Regions from separate parts of the Streptomyces sp. NPDC038135 genome, predicted to be linked through region 2. Evidence: riboswitches for the same ligand, from Rfam matches in the RefSeq annotation. Region 2 holds a riboswitch; each other region holds the start of a gene.
The links. Region 2 has a riboswitch for cyclic di-AMP ahead of ACZ7JA_RS17045 (M23 family metallopeptidase). Riboswitches for the same ligand answer to the same signal wherever they lie in the genome.

Region 1 (7,522 bases), on a different contig from region 2:
ACCAGCCGCACGGTGAAGTCGGCGGCGAGCGCCGCCCAGGCGAGGCAGCCCAGCCACAGGAAGACGAGCGACACCGTCTCGGCACCGGTCAGATGCAGGGCCACCGACACGATGCCGCTCGCCATGACGGCCGCCCCCGCCGCCGGCGGACGCCCCGCCCACCACGTACGCACACCGGAGAAGCGGGGCATGGGCATGAGCCCGATGCTAGGCCGTGTCCGCAAAGTCGCGTCTGCGTCACGACGCCCGGCACGCACTCTCGCCGCACCGGCCGAAAGCCCGAGTACACCCAGTACGAGGGCATCCGGCCGGCACTCCCCCAGCCTTCGGCCGGGGGACCCCCAGAGCACGCACCGGACGCCGCGACGCCCGCCCTGCGGGCGAACGACGCGACTTTGCGGACACGACCTAGGGAGCGGGGCCGCCCGCGCTCGCGGGGCACGCGCGCGTGGAGCCCGAAAAGAGCACCGTCAGGCCGGCCGCACCACCCGGTGGACCACCGACTCGCCCGCCAGGTGCACCGGCTCCTCGCGCACGTACGCACCGGGGCGCGGGGCGTGGATCATCGTCCCGTCGCCCGTGCACAGGCCCACATGGCTGCTGTCGTGGTGGAAGAAGACCAGGTCGCCGGGGCGCGCTTCGTCGAGCGGGACGGCGGTGCCCATGGCGGCCTGGTCCCGCGCGGCACGCGGCAGGGCGACGCCGGCGGCCTTCCAGGCGGCCTGCGTCAGGCCGGAGCAGTCGTATGAGCCGGGCCCGCTGGCGCCGGAGACGTACGGCTTGCCGATCTGGGCACGGGCGAAGGCGATCGCCCTCTCTGCCTTGGTGACGGGGGCGTGCGGTACGACGGGCGGGGCGCTCGGCCGCCGCGCTGCGGACCGCGTCCGCTCCGGCGCCTGGGCCGGGACCGGAGAAGCAAGGACCGGAGGAGCCAGGACCGGGCCGGCGGCCGGTGCCGAAGCGAAGGCCTGAGCCGGGTCCGGAGCCGGGATCGCATCGAGCAGCGGGTCCGGAGCCGGGGTCGCATCGAGCAGCGGGTCCGGAGTGGGGATCGCATCGAGAATCGGACCCGCGGTCGAAGCCGGGGCCTGGAGCGCCAACGGATCCGTGGTGGAGGCCGGGGCCTGGAGTGGAGCCGGTGCCGGCATCGGTTCCGCGGCCGAAGCCGTCAGCCGGATCAGCAGCCCGCGCGCGGTGACGAGTTTGTGCTGGACGGCCGCCTTGGCCGTCCTCACGTCGTACGGTGCGGCGGTCGCCGGCGCCTCGTGAGCCCTGGGGGCCTTGCGCTCGGCGGCGCCCTTCACCCGGGAGGCCAGCCGGTTCATCAGCCGGTTCTGGGCGAAGTGGTCCTCCGGGAACTCCGCGAGGAGCGAACCGGCCGGCTCCGGAGCGGCGGCGAACGGAGCCAGCCCCTCGCGGGCCTTCGTGAACAGTCCCGGGCGCCGGACGGCCTCCGCGCGCGGGGCCTCGGCGCGAGCCCGCTGCACGGCCGAGGGCTCCTCGTCCGGGTCCGCCCTGCGGTACAGCTCGTCGATCTTCTTCTCGACCTCCTCCAGGCTCGGCCTGCCGTCGCCCGCGGAGGGGGCGGAGGTCGAGGCGGACGCGGCCGTCTGGGACAGGACGGCCACGGAGGTGAGGGCGGCGGTGGCCAGGACGGGGGTGCGGATGCCCGTCCCGCGGGTCCCCGGGGGACCCGGCTTGCGGTGCGACGCCAAGGCTGGCGACTCCTTCCAACGTGCCGCCTACCGGGTTAGCTGTCGGGTTCGGGCGGGTGGTTCGGAAGGGTTGCCCTACGGCGTCTTCCCGGGCGGGAGTCGGCCGATTCACCCCAGGATCGGTGGGTCCCCGGCTCCGGCCGCCGTGAAGGGCGCACCGGACTCGGCGGAGGCCGCGCGGCCCGGCGAGGTTCGCCGGTAGGGGTCGTGCGGCCTGACGGAAACCTAGCCAACTCGTGTGACTCCTGTGAAGGTTGCTGTGCCATATGTCCGATACATTTCCGTGACCCGGGGCCGGTTTCATACAGGCGTGACAAGGCGATCTCGCAGGGTGAGGAGTCCGGCCGGGTCCGCGGCACGCCGGCCGGCGCGCTCGACGCGGGTCCTGTCGCCGACCTCACGGCCGCCGGTTTTCCGGTGCCGGGACCGGTTGTCGGTGCGGCCCCCTAGACTCGTAGAGCGATGAGCAGCCTCTTTGACGACAGCTTCCTGGCGGACCTCCAGGCCCCTCGTGGGCACGCGGAGGAGCCCCCGCCGCCGCCCGAGGACGATCACGCTCCGGAGCCCCTTCCGGACGATCTGTTCGGCGGGAAGTTCGACGTGCCGCCGGACCGGGACGCGCACTACCGCGACGGCGCCCCGCGTCCCGTGACCGACCCGGACGCGCTGCTCCGGGGGCTGAACGACAACCAGCGCGCCGCGGTGGTCCACGCCGGCTCTCCGCTGCTCATCGTGGCCGGCGCAGGCTCGGGCAAGACCCGCGTGCTCACCCACCGCATCGCCCACCTGCTCGCCGCGCGGAACGTGCACCCCGGCCAGATCCTCGCGATCACCTTCACCAACAAGGCCGCGGGCGAGATGAAGGAGCGGGTCGAGCAGCTCGTCGGCCCGCGCGCCGGCGCGATGTGGGTGATGACCTTCCACAGCGCGTGCGTGCGCATCCTGCGCCGCGAGTCCAAGAGACTCGGCTTCACGTCGTCCTTCTCGATCTACGACGCGGCCGACTCCAAGCGCCTGATGGCCCTGGTCTGCCGCGACCTCGATCTCGACCCCAAGCGCTACCCGCCGAAGTCCTTCAGCGCCAAGATCAGCAACCTCAAGAACGAGCTGATCGACGAGGAGGACTTCGCCGCCCAGGCCACCGACGGCTTCGAGAAGACCCTCGCCCAGGCGTACGCGCTCTACCAGTCGCGGCTGCGCGAGGCGAACGCGCTGGACTTCGACGACCTGATCATGACGACGGTCAACCTGCTGCGCGCCTTCCCGGACGTCGCGGAGCACTACCGCCGCCGCTTCCGGCACGTCATGGTCGACGAGTACCAGGACACCAACCACGCCCAGTACGCCCTGGTCCGGGAGCTGGTGGGCACCGGGCAGCACGACGAGGACGTGCCGCCCGGCGAGTCGGACCTGCCGCCCGCCGAACTGTGCGTGGTGGGTGACGCGGACCAGTCGATCTACGCCTTCCGCGGCGCGACGATCCGCAACATCCTCCAGTTCGAGGAGGACTACCCGAACGCGACGACGATCCTGCTGGAGCAGAACTACCGCTCCACGCAGACCATCCTGTCCGCCGCCAACGCGGTCATCGAACGCAACGAGTCCCGCCGCCCGAAGAACCTGTGGACCAACGCCGGCCAGGGCGCGCGGATCACCGGCTACGTCGCCGACACCGAGCACGACGAGGCCCAGTTCGTCGCCGAGGAGATAGACCGCCTCACCGACGCGGGCGAGGCGAAGGCCGGGGACGTCGCCGTCTTCTACCGCACCAACGCGCAGTCCCGTGTCTTCGAAGAGATCTTCATCCGCGTCGGCCTGCCGTACAAGGTCGTCGGCGGCGTCCGCTTCTACGAGCGCAAGGAGGTCCGGGACGTCCTCGCCTACCTGCGTGTCCTCGCCAACCCCGAGGACTCGGTGCCGCTGCGCCGCATCCTCAACGTGCCCAAGCGCGGCATCGGCGACCGGGCCGAGGCGATGATCGACGCCCTCTCCCAGCGCGAGAAGATCAGCTTCCCGCAGGCGCTCAAGCGCGTGGACGAGGCCTATGGCATGGCCGCGCGCTCCACCAACGCGGTCAAGCGGTTCAACACGCTGATGGAGGATTTGCGGACCGTCGTGGAGTCCGGCGCCGGACCGGCCACCGTGCTGGAGGCCATACTCGAACGCACCGGTTACCTGGCCGAGTTGCAGAACTCCACCGACCCGCAGGACGAGACCCGCATCGAGAACCTCCAGGAACTCGCGGCGGTGGCGCTGGAGTTCGAGCAGGAGCGCGCGGAGGGCGAGGCGGGCACGCTCGCCGACTTCCTGGAGCAGGTCGCGCTGGTCGCCGACTCGGACCAGATCCCGGACGAGGAGGACGGCGACGGCGTCATCACCCTGATGACCCTGCACACCGCCAAGGGCCTGGAGTTCCCGGTCGTCTTCCTGACCGGCATGGAGGACGGCGTCTTCCCGCACATGCGCGCCCTCGGCCAGACCAAGGAACTGGAGGAGGAGCGGCGCCTGGCGTACGTGGGCATCACCCGCGCGCGGGAGCGGCTCTACCTCACCCGGTCGGCGATGCGCAGCGCCTGGGGCCAGCCGTCGTACAACCCGCCCTCCCGCTTCCTGGAGGAGATCCCGACCGCCCACCTGGAGTGGAAGCGGACCGGAGGGGCGGCGCCGATGTCCTCCGGACCCGCTGGCGGGGTCGCCGCGTCGCTGTCCTCCTCCCGCTCCCGTTCCGCGGCGTCGGGCGCGTCCGGGTTCGCCACCCGGCGCTCGGCCGAGAAGCCCGTGGTCGCCCTGGCCGTGGGGGACCGGGTCACGCACGACCAGTTCGGTCTCGGCACGGTCGTCGGGGTCAAGGGCACCGGCGGCAACGCGGAGGCGACGATCGACTTCGGCGACACCAAGCCGAAGCGGCTGCTGCTGCGGTACGCGCCCGTCGAGAAGCTCTAGGCGACCCGTCGGGCAGCCCCGGACGACAGGAGCCCCGCCGGCCGGGCGGGGCTCACGTCATTCTCCGGTTGCTTCGAGGCTCAGTTCGGGTCCAGCCCGTGGCTGCGCAGCCACGGCAGTGGGTCTATGGCCGCCCCGCCGGCCGGCCGGACCTCGAAGTGCAGGTGCGGGCCGGTGGAGTTGCCGGAGTTGCCGGAGTAGGCGACCGGCTGGCCGGCCTTGACCTCCGTACCGGAGGCGACGCGGTAGCTGGAGAGGTGGCAGTACCAGGTCTCCGTGCCGTCCTTCGCCGTCACGATCATCATGTTGCCGTAGGCGCTGTTCCACTTGGTGGAGACGACGCCGTCGGTCGCGGCCATCACCGTGGTGCCGTACGACACCGGGAAGTCGATGCCCGTGTGGACGGACATCCAGTTCACGCCCGCCTGGCCGAAGTAGGCGCTGAGCCCCTTCTGGGCGACCGGGATCGCGAACTTGGGCCGCAGCCGCTCCTTGAGCGCGGCCTCGGCGGCGGCCTTCTTCTTCTGCAGTTCCTGCTGGGTCTTGAGGTCGATGCGTTCCTGCGTTCGGCTGGCCCGGTCGGCGAAGTCGTCGGCGCCCGCGGAGAGGGTCCTGAGCTGGCTGTCCAGCTTGCTGTTGGCGACGGAGGGCTTGACCGACTGCGCGTCCGACGCGGTGGTCGAGGTCTCCTTGCCGTCGTCGGTCAGGCCGCCGACGGAGGCGGCGGCGATGCCGGCGACGCCCATCACACAGGCCGACGGCACCGCGATGGTCAGCAGCGCGGAGCGCTTGGGCGGTGTACGGCGACGGGAACGCGACGCGCTGCGGGAGCCCGCGCGAGGAGCGGGGATCGGAGCGGACTCCTCCTGGTCGTCGAGCAGAGCCGGTACGACGGGCAGCTCGCCCGTGTCGCCCGGCTCGCCGCTCCCGGCGGCCGCTTCCTCGTACTCGGCGGCCTCCGCGTACTCACCGAACTCGGCTGCACCGGTGTACTCGCCGCTGCCCGCGTACTCGCCGGCCTCGGTGTACTCGGCACTCTCGGCGTACTGACCGAACTCGCCCGTCTCGGCGGCCTGCTCGAACGGCTCGGCGGGATGGTCGTGCGGCGCGGCGAGCTGCTCGTGCGGTGTTCCGAGCTGGTCGTGCTGCACGGACGTGCCGTCGGAGTTCCACTGCGTGGCGTCGTACACGCCGGTGTCATAGGTCTGGGTGCCCCACTGCCACTGCTGGGTGTGGTCGGCGCCGGCGGACTGGTCGTGCTGCAGCCAGGTGTTCGCGTCCCACTGGCCGCTGACGTCGTTGCCCGTGGCCTGCGCGGGGACCGTCCAGGCGGTGGTGTCGTACGCGCCCGTGTCGTAGGCCTGGTGCTGGGCCGCGTACGGGTCGTACTGCGTGAACTGGAACTGGCCCGTGCCGGTCTGCCACTGCGTGCTGTCGTAGGCGCCCGTGTGCTGCTCGTCGCCCGGGAGGCTGCCGAACAGCGGGTCGGCGGCGAAGGCGCCGGTCCCGGCGGTGCCGGCCGTGAAACCGGTGGCGTCGTAGCCGCCGTACGTGGTGAGGTCGTCGTACTGGGCTTCCTGCGTTCCGTACGCGTAGTGCCCGGTGGAGGCGTCGGAAGCCGGGGTCGGGGTGGTCATGGTCCCCGACGGGTGACGGTCGTTCACCAACTTCTCTTTCGCCTCGACAACGGTGGCTGCCAGAGCAGTGCGGCGACTGTACCCGGCGGTACGCGGGCGCGACAATCGTCGGCCGGTTTCAGGGAGGCCGGAAACGGGCATTCGGCCGTGATTCGGGGGCCCGTGAACCCGAGTTTGGCTTTGTGTTCGAGGAATGTTCGATGCCGGATGACGCTGTGTCACCTGTGGAACGGCTGTGTCACGCCCCCCGCGCGGCCCCGGCTCACCCTTCCGGGGCGGCCTTTCTCACGCCACCGTCACTCCGCCGGTGAGCGGGTTCTCGACGGGCGCGTCCTCGAGGGCCTCACGTATCCCGGACGCCACGGCGGGGTGCACCGGCAGAGCGAGATGCCCGATGCCCGTCACCCGGACGTTGCGCACCTCCAGGTCGGGGTGGTCGATACAGGCCGATTCCAGGGGGTCCATCACGGAGTCGAGGTCGCTCCAGAAGCTGACGAACCGGGTGCGGCAACCGGGCGCCGGCCTGGTCAGCTCCTCGATCACCTCGGAGCCGGGGCGCATCTGCCGCACGATCGGGTGGGCGCTCGCCAAGGGCATGGCCCGGGTGCCGGAGTGCGGGGTGCCGAGGGTGACGAGCGTGCGCACCCGGAGGTCACCGCCCAGACACTGTGTGTAGTAGCGCGCGATGAGCCCGCCGAGGCTGTGGCCCACGATGTCGACCTGCGTGCTGCCGGTGCGCTCGCAGATCTCCTCGACGTGCCGGCCCAGCAGTTCGGCGGCGATGCGTATGTCGCACGTCAACGGAGAGTAGTTGAGTGACTCCACCCGCTGCCGGCCGCTGCGTGCCAGGCTGCGGCGCAGCAGGACGAAGACCGAGCGGTTGTCGATGAAGCCGTGCAGCAGCACCACCGGCGGTCCGGGCCTCTCCGGCAGCCGGGTGGTGCCGTCCCGGTCCCGGGCGGCGGCCGCGGGGCCGCGGCGCTCCTGGGTGAGGCCGGTCGGGTACAGCAGCAGGTGACCGGCCAGGATCGCCGCTTCCAGCGCCGTCGCCTTGAGCAGGGTCATGGAGAGATCGACCAGTCTGCCGGGCCACAGGCGCCGGTAGAGCGGGAGGACGAGCGGCAGTACCCCGGTGACCTTCATTGGCCGACCTCCAGTCGGCACGTGGGGGGCGGCTCGGTCCCCCGCGTGCCCTCATGTCCCACTATGTGATTTCCCCCTCCCCGC
Region 2 (7,522 bases):
GCCCCGGCCAGCAGGTCGTCGCCGTGGAGGTGCTGCTCGACGCGCCCCTGGACGCCGAGCCGACCGGCCTGGACGGCGTCGCCACGATCATGGCGCGGGCCTTCTCCGAGGGCACCGACAAGCACTCGGCCGAGGACTACGCCGCGGAGCTGGAGCGGGCAGGCGCCACGCTCGACGCGCACGCCGACCACCCGGGCGTCCGGCTCAGCCTCGAGGTGCCGGCCTCCCGGCTGGCCAAGGGCCTCGGCCTGCTCGCCGACGCCCTGCGCGCCCCCGCCTTCGCGGAGAGCGAGGTCGAGCGGCTGGTGCGCAACCGGCTGGACGAGATCCCGCACGAACTGGCCAACCCCTCCCGGCGCGCCGCCAAGGAGCTCTCCAAGGAGCTGTTCCCGGCCACCGCGCGCATGTCGCGCCCGCGCCAGGGCACCGAGGAGACGGTCGAGAAGATCGACGCGGCCGCGGTCCGCGCCTTCTACGACCGTCATGTGCGTCCCGCGACGGCGACCGCGGTCGTGGTCGGCGACCTCACCGGCACCGATCTGGACGCCCTGCTCGCCGACACCCTGGGCGCCTGGTCCGGTACCCCCGGCGAGCCGCGCCCGGTGCCGCCGGTGACCGCCGACGACACCGGCCGTGTCGTCATCATCGACCGCCCCGGCGCCGTCCAGACCCAGCTGCTCATCGGCCGGATCGGCCCCGACCGGCACGACCGGGTCTGGCCCGCCCAGGTGCTCGGCACCTACTGCCTCGGCGGCACGCTCACCTCCCGCCTGGACCGCGTGCTGCGCGAGGAGAAGGGTTACACCTACGGCGTGCGCGCCTTCGGGCAGGTCCTGCGGTCCGCTCCGGACGGCACCGGCGCCGCGATGCTCGCCATCAGCGGCTCCGTGGACACCCCGAACACCGGTCCGGCGCTCGACGACCTGTGGAAGGTGCTGCGCACCCTCGCCGCCGAGGGCCTGACCGACGCCGAGCGGGACGTCGCCGTGCAGAACCTGGTCGGGGTGGCGCCGCTGAAGTACGAGACCGCGGCGGCCGTCGCGAGCACCCTGGCCGACCAGGTCGAGCAGCACCTGCCCGACGACTTCCAGGCGACGCTGTATCAGCGGCTCGCGGCCACCGGCACGGTCGAGGCCACCGCGGCGGTCGTCAGCGCCTTCCCGGTGGACGGTCTGGTGACGGTCCTGGTCGGTGACGCGGCGCAGATCAAGGAGCCGGTGCAGGCGCTCGGCATCGGCGAAGTCACCGTGGTCGCCGCCGAGTAGCGGCCGGACGGCGCCACGCGCGCATGGGGACCTCGCGGCCGACGGGCCGTCAGGTCCCCATCGTGTGCGCGGTCCTTCGCGAAACCGGTGGGGCGCCCTTGTCCAGATGTCCGAATTGAGGCGGAGGTTGCCTGTCTGCCCTGTGGGATGCGCTACAAAAGCCCGGATCCGTTTGGGCGCCGGAGACCGGGCCGCTTAGCGTCATCCGGGCTGTCCGTCAGGCAGTGCGCCGCGCCCGCGGCACCGGACAGTCATCGCCGAGTCCCCGTACGGCGCGAGCCAGGGGAGCCGGGGACCCATCGCAGTCCCTGGGGTGAATCGGACGCCCGCGCGCGAGCGAGGGAGTCCGTAGGAGACCTTCCTGCTCCGAACCCGTCAGCTAACCCGGTAGGCGAGAGGGAAGGAAAGGACCAGCCACTTCATGGCGTTCATGTGCGCCTCCGGGAAGCACCGCAAGCCCGGCCGCGTCAAGCGCACCACCGCTCAGGCGGCGGGTGTCGCAGCCCTCACCACCACCGGCGTCATCGGCAGCCTCGCGGCCGCCCCGGCGTTCGCCGTGGAGAAGCCCGTCGAGCAGACCGGCCTCACGCCGGTGATCAGCGTGAGCGACCAGGTCGCCGAGCAGATCGACGAGCAGGCCGCCGCCCAGACGCAGGCCGCCGAGCGGCAGGCGGCCGAGGAGGCCGCCGTCAAGGCGGCCGCCGCCGAGGCGAAGAAGGAACGCGAGGCCGCGGCGCGCGCCGCCCGTGAGGCCGAGCGCAAGCGCCTGAACGCCTTCGTCGCCCCGATCGTGCACTCGTACGTCTCGACGGCGTACCAGGCCAGCAGCTCGCTGTGGTCGTCCGGCTCGCACACGGGCATCGACTTCCACGCCGCCAGCGGCACCTCCGTGCACGCGGTCGGCGCCGGCACCGTCGTCTCCACCGGCTGGGGCGGGGCGTACGGCAACCAGATCGTGATCCGGATGGCCGACGGCATGTACACCCAGTACGGCCACCTGTCCTCCATCGGCGTCACGGTGGGCCAGAAGGTGACCCCGGGCCAGCAGATCGGCCTGTCGGGCGCGACGGGCAACGTCACCGGCCCGCACCTCCACTTCGAGGCCCGTACGACGCCCGAGTACGGCTCGGACGTCGACCCCGTCGCCTACCTCCGCCAGCACGGCGTGCACGTCTGACGCCTCGCGCACGGACATCCGAAAGCCCCGGCTCACCGAGCCGGGGCTTTCGCCGTTCCCGGCGGTGTTCGCCGCTGTCCGGCCAAAAAATATTCATGGATTCCGGCCCGCCGTCGGAGATTCCGCTCCCTTGGAATAGAGTCACGAGTCAACGCGTCCATCGTCGGCGTTTCACGGGGATTAAGGCGGAGGTCGGTCATGCGTATTCCGGCGCATTCGGTGTGCACGGCGATCCGGGACGACATCGTCGCAGGCGTCCACGAGCGCGGCGGCCGGCTCACCGAGGAAGTCCTGGCCCGCCGCTACGGCGTCTCGCGCGTCCCCGTCCGCGAGGCCCTGCGCACCCTGGAGGCCGAGGGCTTCGTGGTGACCCGGCGGCACGCGGGCGCGTGCGTGGCCGAACCGACCGAGCAGGAGGCCGCCGACCTGCTGGAGATGCGCGTGCTCCTGGAGCCGCTCGGCGCCTTCCGGGCCGCCCAGCGGCGCACCGAGGCCCATCTGAAGGTGCTGCGCGGCCTGGTCAGGCTGGGGCAGGAGCGGGCCCGGCGGGGCGGCAGCGAGGATCTGCGCGCGCTGGGGGGCTGGTTCCACGAGACACTCGCCCAGGCCTGCGGCAGTCCCTCGCTGACGTCGATGCTGACCCAGCTCCGGCACAAGATCGCCTGGATGTACGCGGTGGCGGCCCCGCCGAGCCCGGTGGACTCCTGGACCGAGCACGGCGCGATCGTGGACGCGGTGGCGCGCGGCGACGGCGAACGCGCGCGTGCGCTCACGGCGCTGCACACCGAGCGCGCTACGGCCGCGCACCGATTGCGCTTTTCCGGTGGCGAGGGCCGCCCGGACCGTGTGAGGACTTCGCAACATGCCGTAAACATGTCGGGCCGGCGGCATTAACACGGGCACCGTATACAAAGAGGGGGGAATTCCGTGGCGCGGTATTTCCGCTGCCCGATTTCCCGCGCGCCTGGATTTCCGGAGAAACGGCGGAGCCGTGCCGCCCGGAAAAGGGCGGCACGGCTCCGGTGTTTCCCGTGACCGGTGCTCAGACCGTCTCGGGCAGTTCCTCGAGGCCCTCGGCGACCAGCTTGGCCAGACGGTCCAGGGCGACGTCCGCGCCCTCGGCGTCGGAGGCGAGGACGATCTCCTCGCCGCCCTGGGCGCCCAGGCCCAGGACGGCCAGCATGGAGGCCGCGTTGACGGGGTTGCCCCCGGCCTTGGCGATCGTCACCGGGACGCCTGTGGCCGTGGCGGCTCGGACGAAGATGGAGGCGGGGCGGGCGTGGAGGCCCTCGGCCCAGCCGACGTTGACGCGGCGCTCAGCCATGTGTTGCTGCCCTTCGGTGTTCAGGTTGTCTAGACCAGTTTCCCATATCGTGAAGCGTGCCCCGAGCGGTGCGGTGCACCGCCGCGGCGCGCCACCGGATCGCGGCCTCGATCCGGCCTGTCGTCCTCCACAGACTGCCTCGCGACGCCGTCGTACGCGAGCCGTACCCTGGGGCCCATGCAGAGCCCGGCGGACCGGCAGGACCGGCACGAGTACCCCGCTCACTGGGAGGCGGACGTGGTGCTGCGCGACGGGGGCACCGCGCGCATCAGGCCCATCACCGCTGACGACGCCGACCGCCTGGTCAGCTTCTACGAGCAGGTCTCGGACGAGTCGAAGTACTACCGCTTCTTCGCGCCGTACCCACGTCTGTCCGCCAAGGACGTCCACCGCTTCACTCACCACGACTTCGTGGACCGGGTGGGACTCGCGGCCACGATCGGCGGCGAGTTCATCGCCACCGTACGCTACGACCGCATCGGCACCGACGGCATGGCCGCCTCCGGACCCGCCGACGAGGCCGAGGTCGCCTTCCTGGTCCAGGACGCCCACCAGGGGCGCGGCGTCGCGTCCGCGCTGCTGGAGCACGTCGCGGCCGTCGCGCGCGAGCGCGGCATCCGGCGCTTCGCCGCCGAGGTGCTGCCCGCCAACACCAAGATGATCAAGGTGTTCACGGACGCCGGATACACCCAGAAGCGCAGCTTCGAGGACGGCGTCGTACGGCTGGAGTTCGACCTCGAGCCCACCGACCGCTCGGTCGCCGTCCAGCGCGCGCGGGAGCAGCGCGCCGAGGCCCGCTCGGTGCGCCGGCTGCTGGCGCCCGGCTCGGTCGCCGTCGTCGGCGTCGGCCGCGCGCCCGGCGGCGTCGGCCGCGGCGTCCTCGGCAACATCCGGGAGGCCGGCTACCAGGGCCGGCTGCACGCCGTGAACAAGGCCTTCGCCGAGGACCTCGAGGAGGTCGACGGGGTGCCCGCGCACCGCTCGGTGCGCGACATCGAGGGGCCCGTCGACCTCGCCGTCGTCGCCGTCCCGGCCGAGCACGTGCCCGCGGTCGTCGCCGAGTGCGGCGAGCACGGGGTGCAGGGGCTCGTAGTGCTGTCCGCCGGGTACGCCGAGAGCGGGCCCGAGGGCCGTGAGCGGCAGCGGGGCCTGGTGCGGCAGGCGCGCGCCTACGGCATGCGGATCATCGGCCCCAACGCCTTCGGGATCATCAACACCGCGCCCGGCGTCCGGCTGAACGCCTCGCTGGCCCCGGAGATGCCGAGGCCCGGCCGCATCGGCCTGTTCGCCCAGTCCGGCGCCATCGGCATCGCCCTGCTGTCCCGGCTGCACCGGCGCGGCGGCGGGGTCACGGGCGTCACGGGCGTGTCCACCTTCGTGTCGTCCGGCAACCGGGCCGACGTCTCCGGCAACGACGTCCTCCAGTACTGGTACGACGACCCCGAGACCGACGTCGCCCTGATGTACCTGGAGTCCATCGGCAACCCGCGCAAGTTCAACCGCCTCGCCCGCCGCACGGCCGCGGCCAAGCCGCTGGTCGTGGTGCAGGGCGCCGGATCGGCGCCGCAGGGGCACGCGGTCCGGGCGACGCGACTGCCCCACGAGACCGTGTCGGCGCTGCTCCGGCAGGCCGGCGTCATCCGGGTCGACACGATCACCGAGCTGGTCGACGCGGGCCTGCTGCTGGCCCGGCAGCCGCTGCCCGCCGGCCCCCGGGTGGCGATCCTCGGCAACTCCGAGTCGCTCGGCCTGCTGACGTACGACCGCTGCCTCGCGGAGGGGCTGCGGCCCTCGCCCCCGCTCGACCTGACCACCGGCGCGACGGCGGAGGACTTCCACCGCGCGCTGTCGCGGGCCCTGGCGGACGACACGTGCGACGCGGTCGTCGTCACGGCGATCCCGGCGATCGGCGAGAGCTCGCCGGGCGACGCCGAACTGGCGGAGGCGCTGCGGTCGGCGGCCTCCGGGACGTCCGGCAAGCCGGTGCTCGTGGTGCACGTGGAACTCGGCGGCCTCGCGGAGGCGCTGTCGGCCGCGGCGAGCACCGCACCCGCGGCGGCCGGGCAGGTTCCGGACGCGCAGGGCGCTACGTCTCAGGGGCCGGGCGCACCTGAAACTGCCCAGCAGGCCCCCGGCACGGCCGGCACCCCGCCCAGGGCCGCCGCGCAGACTCCGGGCGCGCCGGGCGCCGCACCTCAGGCCGCTCAGCGGGCTCCGGGCCCCGCGAACGCCGCGTCCAGCCCCGCGCAGGCCTCCGGCGCTCCGGCCGGCACCGGGCCGGCTCGCCCCGCGACGCGGCCGCCGGGTGCGGTGGCAGGGCCGCCGGACGCGGCGGCGCCGGAGGCGCCCGGCGCCGCCCCGCGGGACGGCACCCGCCTCATCCCCGCCTACCCCGCCGCCGAACGTGCCGTCCGCGCCCTCGCCGAGGCCGTGAAGTACGGGCAGTGGCGGCGCGAGGCAGCCGATCCCGGCAAGGTCCCGGAGTACGACGACATCGACGAGAAGGGGGCCGCCGCCCTGATCGGCTCCCTGCTCGAACGCGGGCAGGGGCTCACCCTGGGGGAGGCGGAGACCTGCGAACTGCTCGGCAGATACGGCATCCCGGTCCGCCGCGCGCTGCCCGCGCCCACCCCCGACGCCGCCGCCGAGGCCGCCCGCACCCTCGGCTACCCGGTGGCCCTCAAGGCCACCGCCCCGCACCTGCGCCACCGCGCCGACCTCGGCGGCGTACGCCTCGATCTCGCGAACGAGGAGCAACTGCGGCGCGCCTACGCCGAGTTGTCCGCGCTGTTCGGCAAGCCCGACGAGCTGCGGCCGGTGGTGCAGGGCATGGCGCCCAGGGGCGTCGACACGGTCGTGCGCGCGGTGATCGACCCGGCGGCCGGCGCCGTGCTGTCCTTCGGGCTGGCCGGGGCCCCCTCGCAGCTGCTCGGCGACATGGCGCACCGGCTGGTCCCGGTCACCGACCGGGACGCGACCTCGCTGGTGCGGTCCATCCGCACGGCGCCGCTGCTCTTCGGCTGGCGCGGCTCCACGCCCGCCGACACCCCCGCGCTGGAGCGGCTGCTGCTGCGGGTGTCCCGGCTGGTGGACGACCACCCCGAGGTGGTGGCCGTCACCCTGGAGCCGGTCGTCGTCGCCCAGCGGGGTGTGAGCGTCCTGGGCGCCACCGTGCGTCTCGCGCCGCCGCCGGCCCGTGACGACCTCGGCCCGCGCACCATGCCGGCGTACTGAGCGGCGCGGCGGCCGGGCCGCCCGCCGGGCGGTCCCGCGCCGCGGCCCCGGCGCCGGAGGGCGGGCGGGAGCGGCCGCCGGCGACTGGCCCGGAGCGCCCTTGCCCACGGATTAGGATGGACGCCATGGCCAAGACCAGTACGACGACCCAGGGGCTCCGCGCGGCGATCGAGCGCAGCGGCTACTACCCGGCCCTCGTGGCCGAGGCGGTGGAGGCCGCCGTGGGCGGCGAGCCCATCCGGTCGTACCTGGTCCACCAGGAGACGACGTTCGACCAGAACGAGGTGCGCCGGCACGTGACCGTGCTGGTCCTCACCGGCAACCGCTTCATCGTCAGCCACACCGACGAGCAGGCCGCCGACGACACCTCCCCGACGCCGTACGCCACCACCTCCACGGAGTCCGTGAAGCTCGGCCGGATCTCGTCCGTCGTGGTCAGCCGGGTGGTCGCCAACCCGGAGCAGTACAAGCCGGGCACCCTGCCCCGCGAGATCGTGCTGACCATCGGCTGGGGCGCGGTCA
Region 3 (7,522 bases), on a different contig from region 2:
GTCAACCTGGAAGCGCCCTTCCTGCTCGGGCAGCGGTTCGGACCCGGCATGGCCGAACGCGGCTTCGGGCGGATCGTCCACGTCACCTCCCAGCAGGCGCACCGGGCGTTCGTGCAGAGCGGCGCCTACGGCGTCTCCAAGGGCGCGCTGGAGTCGCTGGCCCGGTCCCAGGCCGAGGCGTGGTCGCCGTACGGGGTCACCTGCAACACGCTGGTGCCCGGGTTCGTCATGACGCCGCTCAACGCGCGTCTGTCGTCCGACCCGGAGCGGGTGGCGGAGCTCGCCGCCCGCACGATGGTGGGGCGCAACGGCCTGGCCGAGGACTTCGCGGGCGCCGCGGTGTTCCTGGCGAGCCGTGCCTCCGCCTACGTCACCGGCCAGTCCGTCTTCGTCGACGGCGGCCTCTCCGTGCACTAGTCCGGGACCGCCCGGACCCGGGCAGGCCCGCGTTCAGCCCGCGCTCAGTTCGGGCAGCAGGTCCAACTCGCCGAGCGGCAGCGTGTGCTGGGTCTGCAGGACCTTCGCGCGCAGGTAGCGGACGTTGTGGGCGGTGGTGAAGACGCCGGTCGGCACCCGGTCCCGGACGAGTACGCCGAGCGAGCGCAACTGCTCCGCCTTGTCCGGGTTGTTGGAGAGCAGGTCCAGCTCCCCGATGCCGAGCGCGCGGAGCATCTGGGCGGCGGCCGTGTAGTCGCGGGCGTCCTCGGGGAGGCCGAGCGCGGCGTTGGCCTCGTAGGTGTCGAGGCCCTGGTCCTGCAGGGCGTAGGCGTCGAGCTTGTTGTACAGGCCGATGCCGCGCCCCTCCTGGCGGAGGTAGAGCAGCACGCCTCCGCGCTCGGCGATGCGCTCGACCGCCTCGCGGAGCTGCGGCCCGCAGTCGCAGCGGGCCGAGCCGAAGACGTCCCCGGTCAGGCACTCGGAGTGCAGCCGCACCAGCGGAACCGCGCCGGGCTCGCCGAGGACGACGGCGACGTGCTCCTGGCCGTCGTCCAGGCCGTGGAAGGTGACGAGTTCGGCGTCGACGCGGTAGCCGTCGTGAAAGTGCAGCGGCACCCGCACGCGGGCGCGCTGGGTGGCGGCGGGGGTGTCGGACATGCGGGCCTCCGGGTTCCGTCCCTGGGCATCTGCTTCAGATTTGAAGCAGTAGCTCAATCCCGGACACTACCTCATGCTTAAAAGTTCAAGCAACGGATTTCGCGCGGGTCGGCTTCGCGGGCTCCGCGCCCGGACCGCCCGGGGCCAGGGCTCAGGAGCGGGGCGGCTCGGGCGGCTGTCCCGGACAGGGCGACGACCGCCGCCGCCAGGGCACGTCCTCCGGCGCGGCCCCCGTCTCCTCCCCCTCCAGCACCCGGGCCACCCCGGCGCAGATCTCCTCCAGCTGCCCCACCTGCTCGGGCGTGAGCCGGTCGAACAGGGTCGTGCGGACCGTCTCGACGTGCCCGGGTGCCGTACGCTCCAGCACGGCCGTGCCCTCCGGCGTCAGCACCGCGAGACTGCTGCGCCGGTCCTGGCTGCAGTCCTCCCGGCGCACCAGCCCGTCCCGCTCCAGCCTGGTCACCGCGTAGGTCAGCCTGCTGCGGGTGATCTTCAGGGTCTCGGCGAGGTCGGTCATGCGCAGTCGCCGGCCGGGCGCCTCGGAGAGGTTGGCCAGCACGGAGTAGAACAGGTGGGGCATGCCGGCCTCCTGCTGGAGCTGCCGGTCGATGGCGTCCTCCAGCAGCCGGGAGGCGGCGATGTAGGCGCGCCAGGCGCGCTGCTCCTCGGGAGTGAGCCAGCGGGTCGTCATGCCGCCAGTGTAGGTTTGTTTCAAACTTGAACCAAGATTCGAATGTGAACAAGGCTCCGCCGGGGTCTTCGCGAGGGAGCGCGCCGATGCCGTACCCGTACGTCCTGCTGTCCGCCGCCGTCTCCCTCGACGGCTATCTGGACGACACCGGCCCCGACCGGCTGCTGCTCTCCGGCCCGGCCGACTTCGACCGCGTCGACGAGGTGCGGGCCTCGGTGGACGCCATCCTGATCGGCGCCGGCACCATCCGCGCCGACAACCCCCGGCTCCTCGTCAACTCGCCCGCGCGCCGCGCCGCCCGGGTCGCCGAGGGCCGCCCGGCGTACCCGCTCAAGGTCGCCGTCACCGCCTCCGGAGACCTCGACCCGGCCGCGAACTTCTGGCACACCGGCGGCGAGAAGGTCGTGTACAGCACGGACCGGGGCGCCCAACGGGCCGCCCGCGTCCTCGGCGGGACCGCCGACGTGGTCCCGCTCGGCCCCGAGCTCGACTGGCGCGCCCTGCTGGCCCACCTGCACGATGTGCGCGGGGTGCGGCGCCTGATGGTCGAGGGCGGCGGAACCGTCCACACCCAGCTCCTCCAGCAGGGCCTCGCCGACGAACTCCAGCTCGTCCTCGCCCCGCTGTTCGTCGGCGACCCGGCCGCCCCGCGCCTGTTCGGCCCGGGCGGGTACCAGGGCGGCCGGCTCCGGCTCACCGAGTCCCGCCGGATCGAGGACGTCGTCCTCATGCGCTACGAGCCCACCGCCCCCGGCGCCGGCCCCGCGCCGGCCGCCGCCGACCGGCGCTGGCTGGCCACCGCCTGCGAGCTGGCCGCCCTGTGCCCGCCCTCCCGCACGGCGTTCAGCGTCGGCGCGGTGGTGGTGGCCGCCGACGGCGCCGAGCTGGCCCGCGGCCACTCGCGCGAGGGCGGCGACCCCGTCGTGCACGCCGAGGAGGCGGCCCTGGCCAAGCTGGACCCCGCCGACCCCCGGCTGCCCGGCGCCACCGTCTACAGCAGCCTGGAGCCCTGCTCCCGCCGCGCCTCCCGCCCCGCATCCTGTGCCGAGCTGATCCTGCGCGCGGGCGTGCGTCGGGTGGTCACGGCCTGGCGGGAGCCGGACACCTTCGTGCCCGGCGCCGACGGCGCCGGAGTGCTGGCGGCGGCCGGCGTGGACGTCGTCCTGCTCCCCGAGTACGAGGGCCCGGCCAAGGCGCCGAACGCCCATCTGCTGCCCTGAGCGGCGCCGCGCGGAAACGTGTGTGCGGAGCACCCCCGGACATGACGTATGCTTGAGACACAACGACGCGGGGTGGAGCAGCTCGGTAGCTCGCTGGGCTCATAACCCAGAGGTCGCAGGTTCAAATCCTGTCCCCGCTACTGAAGACTCAGGGCCGGAATCCAGTTCATGGATTCCGGCCCTGAGTGCTTTCCGTCGCCTGTCCGCACGGCCGCCCCATGGAAGCCGAGTGGCGTACGTCACAGCAGGTCATCCGCTCGGGCCACAGCGGTCGCCCGCCTCCCGCGCCCCCGCCACGCTGGTCTCACGTCGAGGACACGGGAGACCAGCAGTGCGCCCTGGTGAGGTGGAGGACAGCCCGTACGCCAGGGCGGGCGGCCGGCTCCCCAGCGGACCCGTTCCGGACCCGGACCCGGACCCGGTCCTCGGCGCCGGCCGCGCGCCGCTGCCCCCGGAGCGCCGCCGCTCCGCCGGGCGCAGCCTGCCCCACGCCCTCGCCCTCCTGCTCATCGCCGGCGGGCTCCTGTACGACCTGCTGACCCCGCGCGAGTTCACCGCCGTGCCCTTCTTCACCGCCGCCCCGCTGGTCGCCGCACCCCTGACCTCGCTGCGCACCACGCTCCTCACCGGACTGGCCGCACTGGGCGCCACCTATGCGGTGCACGCCCACTTCGGCCCCGGCCTGGACGTCAACACCGTCACCCAGGTGGTCACCGTGGCCACGGTCGCCCTGCTGGCCGTCGTCATCAACCGGGTCGTACGCCTCGGCGACCGGCGGCTCGCCTCCGTCCGGGAGATCGCCGAGGCCGCCCAGCGGGCCGTGCTGCCCGAGCCCGCTCCCCGTATCGCCGGCCTCGACATCGCGGCCCGGTACGAGGCGGCGCAGGAGGGCGCGTCCATCGGCGGCGACCTGTACGCGGTGCAGGACGGCCCGTACGGCGTGCGGCTGGTCGTCGGGGACGTGCGCGGCAAGGGCATGGGCGCGGTCGCCGCCGTCGCCGTGGTGATCGGGGCGTTCCGGGAGGCCGCCGAACAGGAGCCCACGCTGGAGGCGGTGGCCGGGCGGCTGGAGCGGGCGCTGGCCCGCGAGGGCGCCCGGCGCGACGGGGCGGACGCGCTGGAGGGCTTCACCACCGTCGTCCTCGCCGAACTGCCGCCCGACGAAGGGGTGGTGCGGATCGTCAACCGCGGTCATCCGCCGCCCCTGCTGCTGCACGCCGACGGCGCCCTGCACGTCCTGACCGCGGGCGAGCCCGCGCTGCCGCTCGGCCTGGGCGAGCTCGGCCGGCGCCCCGACCGCGCGGCCGAGTCCCGCTTCCCGGCCGGCGCCACCCTGCTGCTCCACACCGACGGCCTCACCGAGGCCCGGGACGCCCACGGCCGGTTCTACGACCCGGTGCGCCGGCTCGCCGGCCGCCGCTGCACCGACCCGCGGACCCTGCTCACCCGGCTCGCCGCGGAGGTCAGACGGCACTCCGGGGGCGGCATGGCGGACGACATGGCACTGCTCGCCGTACGCCGGCCCTGACCCGAGGTGACCGAAAGTGATCGGATGGAAGCCCTCCGCTTGCCCGCTGAGTCACCATCAAAAACCTCGTGACTCCTGAATGCCGGTCAACTCGCCCGTTTTCCACGGCCGCGCGGCGTACGTCCACCCCCGGAAACGTTAATGATCAAGCCGAACGGCTTGGAATCTCACACGTGAGTCTATTAACGTTCGATAACGCAGCGCGGTCGTCCCAGCCGTCACAAGAGGCGGCTCCGTGCGCACGCGCCGAATCCCGCAAGGGAACCGGGGAACCACCACCTTGGGGTGAATCACGCGGATGCCACCGTGAACCGATCCGGTTCCCGGTACGTATACGCGCGTAGGAGACCTTCCTGCTCCGAACCCGTCAGCTAACCCGGTAGGCGGAGGAAGGAAAGGAGTGCGCCCGCGTGGCGTCCAACCGGCCTGCCCCCGAAGCCCCATACGTGCCCAGCCAGCCCGACACCGAAACGTTCGGCTACGGCGGCTACCGCGCCGAAGAGGGCCCCTGGGAGGAGTGGAACCCCACCGAGGAGTCCATCCGCCCCGTACGCGGCCGGCACCGCGTCGCCAAGCAGCGCGGCGGCGGACTCGCCCGCAGCTCCACCGTCCTCGGCGTCGGCGTCATAGCGGCCGTCGGCGCGGGCGGCATGGCCAGCGCCCACACCGGCAAGCCGCCGGTGTCCATCTCCATGCCCGATCTGCCGTCCGTCGGCTCCCTGTTCGGCGACGACCACGCCGAGGCGGCCGAGGCCACCACGGCTTCCCTCAGCACGGTCGGCACCACCGCGGCCGCCGAAAGCGACCAGGGCGGCTCCGACGCGGGCGAGACCCTGCGCAGCCGGATCATGGCCCAGGCCGAGCAGCAGCAGAGCAAGGCCGACTCCAAGGCCGCCGCGGCAGCGGCGGCCGCCGCCGAGAAGCAGGCCGCCGACGCGGCCGCCAAGGCGAAGGAGGAAGCCGCCGCCAAGGCCGCCGAGGCCAAGAAGGAGGCCGAGGCCGCCGCGGAGAAGAAGGCGGAGGCGGAGCGGCTGGCCGAGCTGGCCAAGCAGTACACGCTGCCGACGTCCTCGTACACGATCACCTCGACGTTCGGCCAGGCCGGCTCGATGTGGTCCTCCGGCTACCACACCGGTCTCGACTTCGCCGCGCCCACCGGCACGCTGATCAAGGCCATCCACAGCGGCACCATCACCGAGGCGGGCTGGGCCGGCTCCTACGGCTACCGCACCATTCTCACCCTCGACGACGGCACCGAGCTGTGGTTCTGCCACCAGTCCTCGATCAGCGTCTCCGTCGGCCAGAAGGTCAGCACCGGCGACGTCATCGGCCGCGTCGGCGCCACCGGCAACGTCACCGGACCGCACCTGCACCTGGAGGTCCACCCCGGCGGCGCGGCCACCGGCATCGACCCGATGGCGTGGCTGCACGGCAAGGGCCTCAACCCCTGATTCCGGCCCGGGCCCGACCCGGCCCGGCGCCGCGCACCGTCTTCCCGGCGGCCCCGACTCCCCTTGGAGTCGGGGCCGCCGGTCTTGTTCACACACCGTTCGCGTGAATCCGGAATGGGCGGTATGGGGTTGATCGTTGTAACAGGGCATGACTGTTTCCCTGCGCAAGATCGGCTCCTCCGACCTCGAGGTCTTCCCGCTCGCCCTCGGCGGCAACGTCTTCGGCTGGACCGCCGACGAGAAGACCTCCTTCGCCGTCCTCGACGCCTACACGGCCGCGGGCGGCAACTTCGTCGACACCGCCGACTCCTACTCGGCGTGGATCGAGGGCAACGAGGGCGGTGAGTCGGAGACCATCATCGGCAAGTGGCTCAAGGCCCGCGGCAACCGCTCCGACGTCGTCGTCGCGACCAAGGTCAGCCAGCACCCGCAGTACCAGGGGCTGAGCGCGGCCAACATCAAGGCCGCCGCCGACGCCTCCCTGCGCCGCCTGGACACCGACTACATCGACCTCTACTACACGCACTTCGACAAGCCCGAGGTGCCGGTGGAGGAGATCGTCGGCGCCCTGGACGAGCTGGTGAAGGCGGGCAAGGTCCGGCAGATCGCCGCCTCCAACATCAGCCCCGAGCGGCTGCGGGCCTCCCTCGACTTCTCCGACCGCGAGGGCCTGGCCCGCTACGTGGCCCTCCAGCCCCACTACAACCTGGTCTCCCGCGACACCTACGAGGGCCCGCTGCAGGACCTCGCCGCCCGCGAGGGGCTCGCCGCGGTCCCGTACTTCGCCCTCGCCTCGGGCTTCCTGACCGGCAAGTACCGCCCCGGCACGACGGTCGACAGCGCCCGCGCCGGCTCCGCCGCCAAGCACCTCGACTCCGAGCGCGGTCAGCGGGTGCTCACGGCCCTGGACGAGGTCGCCGGAGCCCACGACGCCCCCGTCGCCACGGTCGCCCTCGCCTGGCTGGCCGCCCAGCCGACGGTCACCGCCCCCATCGCCTCGGCCCGCACGGTGGAACAGCTCCCCGCGCTGCTGGGCGTGGCGGAGCTGCGGCTCACCCAGGAGGAAGTGGACCGCCTGAACCAGGCCTCCGCCTGACCCCGGCCGGAGGGCGGACGCCCGGTCAGGACCGGTACGGGTTGTACCCGGGGTACCCGGGCGGCGGCGCGGACGGGTTCCCGTAGGGGGCGGGCGGGTTCGGCGCCGCGCCGTACGGCACCGGCGGATATCCGTACGGGACACCCTGGTGCCCGTACGCCCCCGGGTGTCCGTACGCCGCCGGGCGGCCTGCGGGCATCGCCGGATACCCGTACCGCGCCCAGTACGCCGAGGCCGCCGGCACCGGGGCCACGGTCCTGGCCGCGTGCTCCAGCGCCGGCCGGGCCACCTCCCGGCGCCGCCACAGCTCGGCGAGCAGCTCCTGCTCCCGGACGGCGGAACCGGCGCCGGCCCGGCCCCGGCGCCCACGGTGCCGCAGGAAGGCGAGCGAGGTGGCGTACGCCTCGTACTGCGCGACCGCCCGCGCGGCGGGCCGCCCGC
Region 4 (7,522 bases), on a different contig from region 2:
TGCTCGTGCGCCCCTTCACAAGCTCTTGCATGCCCTGTGCTAAACTCCGCGGCCCGCGTGACGCAGGTCATGCCGCGGAACCGGAACCGCTGGGCGGTCTGCCCCGTTGTCAAGGCCGCGTGAGCTGCCTCTCTGTCGATTCGGGTCGCTCGTGAGGAGTCGGAAACAGCCTCCGGGCGTCGCCCTCGGGCGCTTCGTGCGACCACCGCCTGAACATGTTCAAACGGCGGAAGAACCCCCGGAAGGGCCAACCGGCCCCTTTTCCCGGCCGTCCGGGACGGAATTCCTTGTGAAGAAGTTCACGAACTTTCCCGACGGGATGTCGCCGAGGGCGCCGAACGGCTCGCTCACACGTTATCCGAGCTGCTCAACAGAGGCTACTCATCAGTAGCATCCGACCGGAAAGCGCCCCCGGAGACGGGGTGTTGGCGCAGGACGCCGACGGTCTCCCGTTACGGCGCCGCGCTCCGGGCCGCGCTGAAGGCGATGCCGTCGAGGATGTCGTGCTCGCTGACGACCACCTCCTCGGCGCCGATCCGCTCCATGATCGCGAGCAGCACGAGGGCGCCCGCGCCGATCACGTCGACCCGGCCCGGGTGCATGGAGGGGATCCGCGCGCGCTCGGCGTGCGTGGAGTGCAGCAGCTCCCGGGTGATCTCGCGGACGCGCTCCCGGCTGACGCGGGAGTGGTGGATGCGCGCGGAGTCGTACTCGGGCAGTTCCTGGGCGATGGCCGACACGGTGGTGACCGAGCCGGCGAGGCCGACCAGGGTGCGCGCCTCGCGCAGCGGGACCGTCCGCTCGGCGAGGTCGAGGGCGGCCTCGACGTCCGCCCGTATGGCGGCGATCCGCTCCTCGGTCGGCGGATCGACGACCTCGCCCTCGTGCACCAGGTGCCGTTCGGTCATCCGCACGCAGCCGACGTCCACGGACCGCGCGGCCCGTACGTGGTCGTCGCCGACGACGAACTCGGTGGAGCCGCCGCCGATGTCCACGACGAGATAGGGGCGGCGCAGGTCGTCGCGGCCCCGGAGCTCGTTGGTCGCGCCGGTGAAGGAGAACTCGGCCTCCTGGTCGCCTGTGATGACCTCGGGTTCGACACCGAGGATGTCCACGACGCCGCGCACGAAGTCGTCCCGGTTCTCGGCGTCCCGGGAGGCGGAGGTGGCCACGAAGCGGATCCGCTCCGCGCCGTGCTCCTTGATGACCTCGGCGTACTCGCGGCAGGCCGCGAAGGTCCGCTCCAGCGCCTCGGGGGCGAGCCGGCCGGTGCGGTCGACGCCCTGGCCGAGCCGCACGATGGTCATCCGCCGGTCCAGCTCGACGAGCTCACCGGTCGCCGGATCGGCGTCGGCGACCAGCAGGCGGATGGAGTTCGTGCCGCAGTCGACGGCGGCCACGCGGGTCACTTCCCGTCCTCCCCGGCCGGCTCGCACGGCGTCACGCACGGTCCCTTGCTCCACCACTCGGGGAGCATCGCGATCGCCTCGTCGCCGAGCGGGTTCACGCCCGGTCCGGCGGCCAGCGAGTGGGCCACCAGCACGTGCAGGCACTTCACCCGGTCCGGCATGCCGCCGGCGCTCGGGAAGCCCGCCAGCACCTCGATCTCGTCGCGGCGCCGGATGTAGTCCTCGTGGGCGGCGCGGTACGCGGCGGCCAGCTCCGGGTCGGTCCCGAGCCGCTCGGTCATCTCCTTCATGACGCCGTCCGCCTCCAGCGTGCCGATCGCCGAGTTGGCGCGCGGGCACGTCAGGTAGTACGTCGTCGGGAAGGGCGTGCCGTCGGGCAGCCGGGGCGCCGTCTCCACGACGTCCGGCTGTCCGCAGGGGCAGCGGTGCGCGATGGCCCGCAGACCGCGCGGCGGGCGGCCCAGCTGCTGCTTGAAGGCCTCGACGTCCGCGTCGGTGGGCTCGGTGCGCGGAGTGGGCGGCGGAGGCGTTTCCATGACTGCTTTCAGGGTGGCTTTCTGTCGGTGGCCGGCCCGCGGGCCGGTTACTGGTGGCGGCCGGCTCCCGGCCGGGGTCCGGTCACTGGTCGGAGGCGTCGGCCTTGTCGACCCCGTCCCAGACGTTCGCGTACCAGGGCCGGTGGGCGGCCCCGAGGTCGGCGCGGGACTGCTTCGCCGCGCCCGGGTCGACGACCACGTAGCCAGTCTCCCCCGGCATCACGTAGTGCAGCCGGCGCCGGATCTGCTGCTCGGCGTAGGCGTCGTCCTGCCAGCGCGCCTTGAGGTCACGCAGCTGTTCGACGCGCTGCCGGGCCTCTCCCCGCTCCCGCTGGAGGTCGGAGATCTCGGCGCGCTGGGAGACGTACTGCCGCATCGGGTAGGCGAGGGCGACGATCAGCGAGCACAGCACCAGCGCCAGCAGGGCCGCGCGGCCGGTGAGCCGGGAGCGGCGGGCCTGCCGTTTGGTCTGGGAGCGGTAGACCCTGGCCGCTGTCTGCTCGCCGAGGGCGCGCAGCCTGGTGGCGGTGGAGAAACGGTCCCGGTCCTTGACGGCCATCTGGCTCTCCGCCTCCCCTTCCACGTGCGTACGTCCCCGCACACGGTACGGGACCGGGTACGGGGACGTACGTACGACTGGCTGATACCCGGGCCGTCCCGTTCGGATCGGCCCGGCCGGGGTCAGCCCTTGGAGACCCCGGTGTGGCCGCGGAAGCGCGGGAAGGCGCTGCGGCCGGCGTACACCGCGGCGTCGTCGAGGATCTCCTCGATGCGCAGCAGCTGGTTGTACTTGGCGACGCGCTCGGAGCGGGCCGGGGCGCCGGTCTTGATCTGGCCGCAGTTGGTGGCGACGGCCAGGTCGGCGATGGTGACGTCCTCGGTCTCGCCGGAGCGGTGGGACATCATGCACTTGAAGCCGTTGCGCTGGGCCAGCTCGACGGCGTCCAGGGTCTCGGTGAGCGAGCCGATCTGGTTCACCTTGACCAGCAGGGCGTTGGCGGCGCCCTCGTCGATGCCGCGGGCGAGGCGCTCGGGGTTGGTGACGAACAGGTCGTCGCCGACGAGCTGGACCTTGTCGCCGAGCTTGTCGGTGATGATCTTCCAGCCGGCCCAGTCGTCCTCGAACAGCGGGTCCTCGATGGAGACGAGCGGGTAGGCCGCGACGAGCTCCTCGTAGTACTCCGTCATCTCGGCGGCGGAGCGCTCCTTGCCCTCGAAGAGGTACTTGCCGTCCTTGTAGAACTCGGAGGCGGCGACGTCGAGCGCGAGGGCGATCTGCTCGCCGGGCGCGTAGCCGGCTTCCTTGACGGCCTCGAGGATGAGGTCGAGGGCCTCGCGGTTGGAGCCGAGGTTCGGGGCGAAGCCGCCCTCGTCGCCGAGGCCGGTGGACAGGCCCTTGCTCTTCAGGACCTTCTTCAGGGTGTGGTAGACCTCGGTGCCCCAGCGCAGGGCCTCGGAAAAGGACTCCGCGCCGATCGGCGCGATCATGAACTCCTGGATGTCCACGTTGGAGTCGGCGTGCGAGCCGCCGTTCAGGATGTTCATCATCGGCACCGGCAGCAGGTGCGCGTTCGGGCCGCCCAGGTAGCGGAACAGCGGCAGGTCGCTGGCCTCGGAGGCGGCGTGCGCGACGGCGAGGGAGACGCCCAGGATGGCGTTGGCGCCGAGCGAGCCCTTGTTGTCGGTGGCGTCCAGGTCGAACATGGCCTGGTCGATCAGGCGCTGCTCGGTGGCGTCGTAGCCGACCAGCTCCGGGCCGATCTGCTCGATGACGGCGAGGACGGCCTTCTCGACGCCCTTGCCCTGGTAGCGGTTGGGGTCGCCGTCACGGAGCTCGATGGCCTCGAAGGCACCGGTGGAGGCACCGGACGGAACGGCGGCACGACCCGTGCTGCCGTCGTCGAGGCCGACCTCGACCTCGACCGTGGGGTTGCCTCGGGAGTCCAGGATTTCCCGGGCTACGACGACGTCGATGGACGGCACGAGCATCTCCTTCTTGGATGTGACGCTGGAAGTGCGGGGCGGGGTGCCTTGCGGCTCTGCCTTGCGACTAGAGCCTAACCGTCCAAGGGGCGTCGGCCACCGACCGACCGTCCCGTGGACAGGGAGACGGTACCCATTGTTCCCGCCCGGAACAAAGGGGTTCGGTCAAGGTCCCGCCGACGAGGCGGGGAAGAGCCGGCGAAGAGCCGGGAAAAACACAGCCCCGCCCCGGTGCGTACGGGGGAACACGCACCGGGGCGGGGAGCCCGTGGGGGACGGGGGGAATGGCCCTCACGAGGCCTTCGGCTTGGGGGACGGCCTGGTGAGGGCACTGTGGTTCCGGTCGGAGCCAGGTGTCACTTCAGGTGAAGCTGCTGGCCCGGGTAGATGAGGTCGGCGTTCTCGACGATGTCCTTGTTCAGCTTGTAGAGCTTCTGCCAGCCGCCGTCGACCTTCTGCTTCTCGGCGATGGTGCCGAGGGTGTCGCCCTTGACCACCTTGTACTCGCCGTCGCCCTTCTTGACCTTCTTGCCGGTCGGGGTGGTGACGGTCTTCTTCGCGCTCGCGGCCGGACGCTCGCTGGAGCGGGAGGCGGCCTGCTGGTCGGTGGAGCGGGTGGCGGTGCTGCCCGAGGAGGTGTTCCCGGAGGAGGTGCTCGGGGCGGAGCCGTTGTTGGGGGTGCTCGACAGGCCCTTGCCGCACACCGGCCAGGCGCCCTTGCCCTGGGCGGCGAGGACCTTCTCGGCGACGGCTATCTGCTGGGCCTTGGAGGCCTGGTTGGCCTGGCCGGCGTACTGCGTACCGCCGTAGGCGGCCCAGGTGGAGGCGGAGAACTGCAGACCGCCGTAGTAGCCGTTGCCGGTGTTGATGGACCAGTTGCCGCCGGACTCGCACTGGGCGACCGCGTCCCACTCGGAGGTGGTGGCGGCGGAGGCGTTGCCGGCCGCCATGAGCGGGGCGGCGACGGCGGCGCCGGTGACACCGGCGAGCGCGATGGCACGGGTGGCCTTGGACGGACGACGGTGCTTGCCCTTGCTGGAGAACAGCATGGATGGATCCCCTCACCGACGCCTGCGAGGTGAGCTGTCGGGTTCGGGCCGAATGAGTTGCCCGGCCGCGGGCCCGCTTTCACGGGCCGCGGCTCCACCCCTAGCCGGTTCCAGCGCGTGCGCTGGTTCCGGCACTTACCTTGGGTCCCCCGCTCCTGCCTACGGCGCATTACGCGACGACTGTTCCCGGGCGGCCACTGGCAGGATTCGGCGTTGCGGCAGCCGGGGCTCGTGGTGACGAGCGGTCACGACCGTAGACACGCGATCGAGGGAATTTCAAAGACGATCAGGGCTTCTGAGACTCATCCCACACTTTCACCGAAAGGGACATCGGTGATCAATCCGGGCGTCAACTGCCGCTGCTTTTGGCCCGTTTAGCTACCGACTTCGAGGGTCTGACCGGCGGAGATGTGGTTCGGGTCGGCGCCGATGGCCTTCTTGTTCAGGGCGTACAGCTCATGCCATCCGCCGTCCACGTCAAGGGAGTCGGCGATGGAGGCGAGGGTGTCGCCTTCGTGGACCGTGTAGGCGTCCGCCCCGCGGGAGGCGTGCTTGCCGGACACGGTGGCGTTCTGACCGTTTGTCACGCTTTCGTCCGCACTGTCGCCGCGGTGACGTCCGCCACTGCCGAGCGCTCCGGTGTCGACGAGGCTCCAAGAACCGCCGGTCTGCCATGAATTGTCCGAGTCCTCCACGACAGGATCCGGAGTCGCGGACTCGCTCCCCTCCGACTCCTCGGCGCGAGGCGAGGCGGACTTGTCGGACTTGGGAGCTTCCGCACCCTTGTCCGTAGCCTTGGAGTCGGCGCCCTTGCCCGTGCCCGAGGACGGCTTGCCGGCCGAGTCCGAGGAGGAGTCGGACGACGGTGAGGAATCCGGCAGACCGGACGAGTCGGAATCGTCCGTGGAACCGGACGACGGGTCCGTGGAGCCGGAGGCGTCGCCGGACTGGTCGTGCCCCGAGTCGGACTTGCCCGGGCCCCCGACGCCCGTGTCGACGTCCAGGGAGCCGGAGTCCGAGGTCAGACCGGAGAGCAGGGCACAGGTCGTCCAGGGCGTGGTGCCCTTGTCGGCGAGGATCTTCTCGGCGACGGCGATCTGCTGCGAACGGCTGGCCAGGTCGGCGGTGGCGGCGTACTTGGTGCCGCCGTACGCGGCCCAGTCGTCCTGGGAGATCTGCAGCCCGCCGTAGTACCCGTTGCCCGTGTCGGCGCTCCAGGAGCCGCCGCTCTCGCACTCGGCGACCTTGTCCCAGGTGGTGCCGTCGGCCGCGTTGGCGCTCGCGGCGCCGAGGAGCGGGATGGCGATGGCGGAGCCGGTCACTCCGGCCGCGACGAGAAGTGCCGGAGCCTGACGGGGGCGACGGTGACGACCGTTCCCGGAGAGCATGCGGAAGCCTTTCGTGCGACAGCGGGACCGGCGCGGCCGATGGTGCTGGGGCCGCGCTGATGGGTGAACGTATAGGCATACGATCACTTGTCACAAGTTCATGCCGCACAGATCACGTGAAGATCACAGAGTTGAACGCCCGTCATGTTTACGGTTGTACGGCCTGTTCCGCGGCCGGGGTGAACTCCACGGGCAGGGTGCGCAGCCCGCGCATGATGAGCCCGCCGCGCCAGCGCAGTTCGGCCGGATCGGCCGCCAGCCGCAGGTCGGGGAGGCGGGTGAGGAGCGTGGCGAGCGCGGTCCGGCCCTCCAGCCGGGCGAGCGGGGCGCCGAGGCAGTAGTGGATGCCGTGGCCGTAGCCGAGGTGCTGGTTGTCCGCGCGGGCGAGGTCGAGGACGTCGGGGTCGGCGAACCGCTCCGGGTCACGGTCGGCCGCCGCGAGGACGACGAGCACCGGGTCGCCGGCCGCGATGTCCTGCCCGCCGAGGGTGAGCGGCCGGGTGGCGAACCGCCAGGTGGCCAGCTCGACCGGGCCGTCGTAGCGGAGCAGTTCCTCGACACCGGTCTCCAGCAGGCCCTGTTCGCCGCGGGCGAGGGAGTCCTGCAGCCGGTGGCGCTGCTCAGGGTGGGTGAGCAGCGCGTAGGTGCCGTTGCCGATGAGGTTGACGGTCGTCTCGAAGCCCGCGAACAGGAGGATGAAGGCCATCGCGGCGGCCTCGTTCTCGGTGAGGTGCTCGCCGTGGTCGGAGGCGCGGATGAGACCGGAGATCAGGTCCTCGCCCGGGGTGGGCTCGGCCGGCAGCGCCGCACGCTTGCGGTGGATGAGCTCGGCGAGGTAGCCGCGCATCTTCTTCACGGACCGGGCGACCCCGCCCCGCGGTCCCCCGCCGTGCCGGATCATCATCCCGGCCCAGTCGCGGAAGTCGTCCTGGTCCTCGCGCGGGACCCCGAGCAGGTCGCAGATGGCGTAGATGGGCAGCGGGAAGGCGAAGTCGTGGATGAGGTCGGCGGAGCCCGTCCTCGCGAACCGGTCGATGAGGTCGTCGGTCAGCTCCTGCACCCGGGGCGCGAACTCGGCGACCCTGCGGGGCGTGAACGCCTTGCTGACCAGTCTGCGCAGCCTGGTGTGGTCCGGCGGGTCGATGTTCAGCAGGTGC

Region 1: it holds a riboswitch for cyclic di-AMP, as region 2 does, so the genes downstream of both, ACZ7JA_RS02815 (C40 family peptidase) here and ACZ7JA_RS17045 (M23 family metallopeptidase) in region 2, are expected to answer to the same signal.
Region 3: it holds a riboswitch for cyclic di-AMP, as region 2 does, so the genes downstream of both, ACZ7JA_RS08415 (M23 family metallopeptidase) here and ACZ7JA_RS17045 (M23 family metallopeptidase) in region 2, are expected to answer to the same signal.
Region 4: it holds a riboswitch for cyclic di-AMP, as region 2 does, so the genes downstream of both, ACZ7JA_RS20740 (transglycosylase family protein) here and ACZ7JA_RS17045 (M23 family metallopeptidase) in region 2, are expected to answer to the same signal.

Annotation. Positions count from the first base shown of each region.
Region 1 is NZ_JBVJXS010000001.1:601,078-608,599, reverse strand. It holds gene ACZ7JA_RS02820 (tellurite resistance/C4-dicarboxylate transporter family protein) at 1-191, opposite strand, end outside; gene ACZ7JA_RS02815 (C40 family peptidase) at 471-1,715, opposite strand; cyclic di-AMP (ydaO/yuaA leader) riboswitch at 1,724-1,894, opposite strand; gene pcrA (DNA helicase PcrA) at 2,178-4,658, shown strand; gene ACZ7JA_RS02805 (M23 family metallopeptidase) at 4,739-6,322, opposite strand; gene ACZ7JA_RS02800 (esterase/lipase family protein) at 6,581-7,438, opposite strand.
Region 2 is NZ_JBVJXS010000005.1:514,511-522,032, reverse strand. It holds gene ACZ7JA_RS17050 (M16 family metallopeptidase) at 1-1,265, shown strand, start outside; cyclic di-AMP (ydaO/yuaA leader) riboswitch at 1,511-1,674, shown strand; gene ACZ7JA_RS17045 (M23 family metallopeptidase) at 1,687-2,442, shown strand; gene ACZ7JA_RS17040 (GntR family transcriptional regulator) at 2,641-3,336, shown strand; gene ACZ7JA_RS17035 (HPr family phosphocarrier protein) at 3,485-3,766, opposite strand; gene ACZ7JA_RS17030 (bifunctional acetate--CoA ligase family protein/GNAT family N-acetyltransferase) at 3,944-7,000, shown strand; gene ACZ7JA_RS17025 (DUF5998 family protein) at 7,117-7,522, shown strand, end outside.
Region 3 is NZ_JBVJXS010000003.1:16,934-24,455, reverse strand. It holds gene ACZ7JA_RS08445 (SDR family NAD(P)-dependent oxidoreductase) at 1-417, shown strand, start outside; gene ACZ7JA_RS08440 (GTP cyclohydrolase II) at 451-1,095, opposite strand; gene ACZ7JA_RS08435 (MarR family winged helix-turn-helix transcriptional regulator) at 1,247-1,786, opposite strand; gene ACZ7JA_RS08430 (dihydrofolate reductase family protein) at 1,873-3,006, shown strand; tRNA gene ACZ7JA_RS08425 (tRNA-Met) at 3,073-3,146, shown strand; gene ACZ7JA_RS08420 (PP2C family protein-serine/threonine phosphatase) at 3,338-4,534, shown strand; cyclic di-AMP (ydaO/yuaA leader) riboswitch at 4,769-4,935, shown strand; gene ACZ7JA_RS08415 (M23 family metallopeptidase) at 4,945-5,985, shown strand; gene ACZ7JA_RS08410 (aldo/keto reductase) at 6,134-7,081, shown strand; gene ACZ7JA_RS08405 (PrsW family intramembrane metalloprotease) at 7,107-7,522, opposite strand, start outside.
Region 4 is NZ_JBVJXS010000007.1:83,134-90,655, forward strand. It holds gene ACZ7JA_RS20720 (Ppx/GppA phosphatase family protein) at 453-1,409, opposite strand; gene ACZ7JA_RS20725 (DUF501 domain-containing protein) at 1,406-1,945, opposite strand; gene ACZ7JA_RS20730 (FtsB family cell division protein) at 2,028-2,504, opposite strand; gene eno (phosphopyruvate hydratase) at 2,627-3,934, opposite strand; gene ACZ7JA_RS20740 (transglycosylase family protein) at 4,285-4,977, opposite strand; cyclic di-AMP (ydaO/yuaA leader) riboswitch at 4,982-5,154, opposite strand; gene ACZ7JA_RS20745 (transglycosylase family protein) at 5,352-6,365, opposite strand; gene ACZ7JA_RS20750 (cytochrome P450 family protein) at 6,514-7,522, opposite strand, start outside.